DNA from 2 places in the Pseudoalteromonas fenneropenaei genome. Region 2 is predicted to be linked to the other one. Evidence: predicted binding sites of a transcription regulator. Region 2 holds the regulator's gene; the other holds the start of a gene.

Region 1 (3,433 bases), on a different contig from region 2:
CCAATGAGCGGCAAGCAATAACAAGGCTAGGGTGATAAGCCAAGTTTTGTATTTGCTTATACCTAGAGATAGCCAATCGTGAAGTGTAAACAGTAGCTGCATGCTCATCCTTGTGGTCGGTTTATTATAGGGTACCTAACTGGAGGCCTAATGACAATTTTCATTGTTACTGTTTGTTGTGTATAAGATTTTGATATTTAAATAGAATTGTCATTCTATATATTTTCTTACACTCTTTTACCTAAGCCAGATAGAGAAGTGGGAAAGAGCACAAGCATAAAAAAAAGCGCCTGCAGGCGCTTTTTAAGGATATTTAGGTTAGGACTATTACAGACCAGCTGCTGCGCGAAGTGCGTCAGCTTTGTCGGTTTTTTCCCAGCTGAATGCGGTGAAAGTATCATCACCTACAGTCATTTCAAATGGCTCACGACCGAAGTGGCCGTACGCCGCAGTCATTTGGTACATTGGGTGCAATAAGTCTAGCATCTTAGTAATGCCGTATGGACGCAAGTCAAAGTGCTCACGTACCAACTCAATCAAGCGCTCTTCAGAAACTTTACCTGTGCCAAATGTCTCGATAGAGATAGAAGTTGGCTCTGCAACACCGATAGCGTAAGACACTTGGATCTCACACTTGTCAGCAAGACCTGCTGCAACGATATTTTTCGCTACATAGCGGCCTGCGTATGCTGCTGAACGGTCAACTTTTGATGGATCTTTACCAGAGAATGCACCACCACCGTGACGAGCCATACCACCGTATGAGTCAACGATGATCTTACGACCAGTCAAACCACAGTCACCTACTGGGCCACCGATCACGAAACGACCCGTTGGGTTGATGAAATACTTGGTGTTGTCGGTTAAAAGCTCAGCAGGTAGCGTGTGCTTAATGATGTGCTCCATCACGTCGCGTACGAGCACTTCTTGCTCAACTTCTGGGTTGTGCTGTGTTGACAGTACCACGGCGTCGATAGCAACTGGTTTGCCATCTTCATACACGAAAGTGACCTGAGATTTAGCATCTGGACGTAACCATGGCAATAAGCCTGATTTACGCGCTTCAGCTTGGCGCTCAACTAAACGGTGTGAGTAATAGATTGGTGCTGGCATCAAAGTAGGCGTTTCATTGGTCGCATAACCGAACATCAGGCCTTGGTCACCCGCGCCTTGCTCTTCTGGTTTAGCACGGTCAACACCTTGTGCGATTTCCGGCGATTGCTGGCCGATAAGGTTCATAATGCCGCAAGTTGCACCGTCGAAACCAACGAATGAAGAATTGTAGCCGATATCTAAAATTACTTTACGGGTGATAGATTCTAAATCTACCCATGCGTCTGTTGTTACTTCACCAGAAATGATAGCAACACCCGTTTTAACCATAGTTTCACAAGCAACACGAGCATGTTTGTCTTGCGCGATGATAGCATCTAAAACTGCATCAGAGATCTGATCCGCAATTTTATCCGGATGTCCTTCAGACACGGACTCAGAAGTAAATAAATGTTTTGCCATTATATTTAAACCCACCAATATTTGCGCTTCAGCAACTGCAGAACGAGTTATACAGCGCACCAATAGAAAAATAAGAGGCGTATTTTAACCAAAACTCACCTCCATGCCTAGCTTTTTTACGCCTAGACGTCCGCAGCACATTAATTTTTTTCAAGTTGCTAAACATGCAGGCAAAAATCTACCGAAAAACTGCGTTGTACCCGTTTTTTCTCAGGATTAAGCGTTGCAGACCTGACCCCAAATAAGTAAGAATGAGGGTTCAAATTACCCGCGCAGAACTATTAATCTAGGAGAATTCATGCCATCTCGCAAAGAACTCGCGAATGCGATCCGCGTTTTGTCGATGGACGCAGTGCAAAAAGCCAAATCAGGTCACCCAGGCGCCCCTATGGGCATGGCGGATATCGCCGAAGTCCTATGGCGCGATTATCTAAAACATAACCCAAATAACCCTGATTGGTATGACCGCGACCGTTTTATTCTGTCTAATGGTCATGGTTCTATGCTGATCTATTCTCTATTACATTTAAGTGGTTATGACTTATCAATCGACGACTTGAAAAACTTCCGTCAACTGCATTCAAAAACGCCAGGTCACCCTGAGTATGGCTACGCGCCAGGCATTGAAACCACCACTGGCCCGCTTGGCCAGGGCATTACCAATGCAGTAGGTATGGCGATTGCGGAAAAGGCTTTGGCTGCGCAATTTAACCGTGGCGAACATAATATCGTTGATCACTTCACTTATGCTTTCTTAGGTGATGGTTGTTTGATGGAAGGTATTTCCCATGAAGCCTGTTCTTTGGCGGGTACGTTAGGGCTTGGCAAACTGATTGCGTTTTGGGATGACAATGGTATTTCTATCGATGGTCATGTTGAAGGCTGGTTTACTGACGATACGGTAAAACGTTTTGAGTCTTATGGCTGGCACGTCATTGCAGGTGTTGACGGTCATGACAGTGATGCCATTAAAGCTGCGATTGATGCTGCACGAGCAGAAACGGCAAAGCCAACCCTGATTTGTTGTAAAACCGTGATTGGTTATGGTTCGCCAAACAAATCAGGTAGCCATGACTGCCACGGTGCACCGCTGGGTGATGCTGAAATTGCCGCTGCGCGTGAATTCCTCGGTTGGTCACATGCACCGTTTGATGTGCCTGCTGATATATATGCGAAGTGGGATGCCAAAGCACGTGGTCAACAACAACAAAGCGAGTGGTTGATCAAATTTACTGAGTATCAAATTGAATACCCAGAATTGGCTGCTGAGTTTGAGCGCCGTATGAAAGGCGATTTACCAGCAGATTGGCACGCGCAATCAGAAGCTTATATTGCTGAGCTACAAGCAAACCCAGCTAATCCTGCAACGCGTAAAGCATCACAAAATGCGCTAAATCGTTTTGGTCCACTCCTACCTGAATTTATGGGCGGCTCAGCTGACTTAGCTGGTTCAAACCTAACTCTATGGAGCGGTTCAAAAGGCTTAACGGCAGAAGATGCGTCAGGCAACTACATTTTCTACGGTGTACGTGAATTTGGTATGTCTGCCATTATGAATGGTATAGCGCTTCACAAAGGTTTTATTCCTTACGGTGCGACTTTCCTGATGTTTATGGAATACGCGCGTAACGCAGTACGTATGGCTGCACTGATGAAGCAACCAAGCATTTTCGTTTATACCCACGACTCAATTGGTCTGGGTGAAGATGGCCCAACACATCAGCCAGTAGAACAATTGGCAAGTATGCGGATGACGCCGAATCTGGTTAACTGGCGCCCATGTGACCAAGTTGAATCAGCGGTCGCTTGGCAGCAAGCAATTGAGCGTAAAGATGGCCCAACTGCGCTAGTCTTTACCCGTCAAAACCTTGAGCAACAGCCGCGTAGCGCAGCGCAAGTTGCAGCGATTAAGCAAGGC
Region 2 (3,433 bases):
CCACTCCTGCCGCTACTCTGGCACTGGCTTCCATCCCAGCATGGGTCATGGTCGCAGGATGACAGATCAAACTTTCCACCCCACCTAAAGATTCAGCCAAAGAAAAATGCGTTAAAGAGGTTAAGAATGCCGCAGCATCATTTAATCCGCCCTGAATATCAAAGCTCACCATGCCGCCAAAGCCTCGTTGTTGCTGTTTTGCCAGCTCATGTTGAGGGTGTGATGGCAGTCCTGGGTAGTAAACTTTTTTCACAAATGGTGACGCTTCGAGATACTGTGCAATCGCCAAGGCATTTTCCTGATGCTGCTTCAAACGTACGTTGAGTGTGCGTAAACCCCGTAACGTCAAGTAGCTATCAAACGGGGCGCCAGTAATACCAATATTGTTTGCCCACCAAGCCAACTCTTCACCTAATTCTTTTGACTTGGCTATCACCGCACCACCGACAACATCGGAATGGCCATTGATATATTTGGTCGTGGAGTGCACCACAATATCCACACCAAACTGCAGCGGATTTTGTAAGCCTGGTGATAAGAAAGTATTATCTGCGGCAAGCAGAGCGCCGCATTCTTTAGCCAATGTCACCATAGCTTTGATATCGGTTAAACGCAAAATAGGGTTGCTTGGTGTTTCAATCCAAATCAGCTTAGGTTTAGCTGCAATCACAGCCGCATAATTTTCTGGCTTGGTTAAGTCGACCACTTGTAAACGCAATAATCCACGCTTAGCTAACGAAGTAAACAAGCGATAACTGCCACCGTAGCAGTCATGCGGGATCACTAAAGTATCATCGTGACTCAGCAATTGTGTTACTAGGTGTACCGCTGCCATACCGGTTGCAGTGATGATCCCTTTAGCGCCGCCTTCTAGCTGCGCAAGCGTATCGGCAAGGATGTCGCGGTTGGGGTTACCACTGCGACCATAATCATACTGACGTTTGACATTAAAGTCGGCAAACGAGTAAGTTGTTGACAAATAGAGTGGCGGGACGACTGCACCGTGATGCTTGTCGGCCTCGATACCATTGCGCACGGTGATCGTGGCTTTGTTACACTGACTCATAATTACACCTAGATTTATGGATGTTTAGACGTCTAAAAGGTTAGACGATCAAATACCGGAAGTCAAAACATTTATACGCCTAAATGGCTAAATAACTAGTATTTGACTATCTTTTTTAAACCGATAAAATTTCGCCACTTATAGAAAGCTGCATGCTAATACGACTGAGTTTTTGCATCTTTGCAATGCTGGCTTTTCGCCACTGGCAAAGATGTTTTCAGACACTTAGGCAAGCGTTCTGGCTGGCGAAGTATTTCGCACCACAAACGGCGCAATCCAGTGTAGTACAAAGCACGAATGTAGTCGTATTGGCATTACCCAACACTGAGGCAATAAATAGTTATGGCAACTTGGAACGGCGAATATGTTCACCCATACGCAGAACACGGTAAAAAATCAGAACAAGTAAAAAAGATCACCGTGTCTATCCCTTTAAATGTTTTAAAGGTACTCACCGACGAGCGCACTCGTCGTCAGGTCAATAACTTGCGTCATGCCACCAACAGTGAATTATTATGCGAGGCGTTCTTACACGCCTTTACAGGTCAGCCGTTGCCAAGTGATGAAGATTTACGTAAAGATAATCCAGAAAAAGTACCCGCTGAAGTGCGTCGCATTATGACCGCAATGGGGCTTGAACTGCCTGTTATCGAAGATGACGAATAAACGCCTTGCGCAATAAATAAAAAAGCCCCGATGGTCGGGGCTTTTTTGTGTGAATTGCATGATGGCTTAGTCTGCCATGTAATTATCCGGCATTGGGATGCGCGCTACACCTGAATCAATTGCCGCCTGCGCAACTGCTTTGGCAATACGAGGTAACAAACGCGGGTCCATTGGCTTGGGAATAATGTACTCTTTACCAAACTCTAAGTGATCCACCTCAGCCGCTTTTAATACCTCAGCAGGTACTGGCTCTTTCGCAATACTACGAATCGCTTCTACCGCTGCAATCTTCATTGCATCGTTAATTGCACTGGCACGCACATCCAGTGCACCACGGAAAATAAACGGGAAGCACAAAACGTTATTCACTTGGTTTGGATAATCAGAGCGGCCTGTCGCCATGATCAAATCATTGCGCGCACCATGTGCGACTTCGGGACTGATCTCTGGATCTGGATTTGAACAAGCAAACACCACAGGATTCGCAGCCATTAGTTTTAAGTCATCCGCGGTCATTAAATCTGGACCAGATACACCAACAAACACATCCGCTTCGGCAATAACATCTTGTAGTGTGCGCTTGTCGGTATTGTTGGCAAATAGCTCTTTATATTCGTTTAGATCATCCCGACGGGTATGGATAACACCTTTGCGGTCAAGCATGTAGATATGTTCGCGCTGAGCGCCACATTTAATCAACAGCTCCATACAAGCGATGGCGGCGGCACCCGCACCCAAGCAAACTATAATCGCGTCATGGATGTCTTTACCTTGGATTTCAAGCGCGTTCAACATCCCCGCTGCGGTCACAATCGCGGTGCCGTGTTGGTCATCGTGGAAGACTGGGATATCACATAACTCAATCAGGGCTTTTTCAATCTCAAAGCACTCAGGGGCTTTAATATCTTCTAAATTAATACCGCCGAAGGTATCTGCGATATTCGCGACAGTATTGATAAAATCCGCTGTCGTTTTATGCTTCACTTCTATATCAATTGCATCCAAACCTGCAAAACGTTTAAACAGCAAGGCTTTACCTTCCATAACGGGTTTAGAAGCAAGCGGCCCTAAATTGCCTAAGCCGAGGATCGCCGTACCGTTACTTATCACAGCAACCATATTGCCTTTAGCAGTGTATTTATATGCCGTAGCGGGATCAGCGGCAATTTCACGCACTGGCTCTGCCACACCTGGGCTATACGCCAGAGCAAGATCTTTAACGGTTTCAGCGGGTTTAGTCAGCTCAACGCTGATTTTTCCTGGAACGGGGTACGCGTGGTAGTCCAACGCTTTTTGACGAAAATCTGTCATGACGCGATTTAATCCTGCAAGAGTTTAATGTGAGAGTGAAAGTCGTACTGCAATTCAGATTAGACATTTAGCCAGCCTGAGTTTTCACCATACCCTTTTTACAAATATATTCAAGCATAATCAGGTCTATCCTGTTGATCTCATTTTGCCGCATTTTCCCAGAATATAACTGATTTTTTACTCCAGTTACTTACTAGTATGCCTGCTCAATGGATGCTAAACAGCGCTGAAATGAACGCATTTTAACGACAATTATCTGCATAGTTCTCAGCATTTAACGCAACTCATCGCAACTCAGATTTTATTTTAAAATAACCACACATTTGCCGAAATTATCTATTTTTCACCGAACTTATCAACGTTTAAGATAATCAACTTGCTGTTGAATAA

Evidence for each region. Region 2 encodes MetJ, which represses methionine synthesis genes. Its sites were predicted from a motif close to TAGACGTCTAGACGTCTA; they were not measured.
Region 1: a site for MetJ is predicted at 1,631-1,648, ahead of metK (methionine adenosyltransferase). Genes of this name have one in related genera too.

What each region holds. Positions count from the first base shown of each region.
Region 1 covers NZ_JBHRSD010000022.1:126,638-130,070, reverse strand. Annotated here, with positions in the region: gene ACFOEE_RS13130 (hypothetical protein) at 1-102, opposite strand, end outside; gene metK (methionine adenosyltransferase) at 328-1,515, opposite strand; gene tkt (transketolase) at 1,814-3,433, shown strand, end outside.
Region 2 covers NZ_JBHRSD010000031.1:43,387-46,819, forward strand. Annotated here, with positions in the region: gene metB (cystathionine gamma-synthase) at 1-1,066, opposite strand, end outside; gene metJ (met regulon transcriptional regulator MetJ) at 1,409-1,732, shown strand; gene ACFOEE_RS16645 (malic enzyme-like NAD(P)-binding protein) at 1,799-3,043, opposite strand.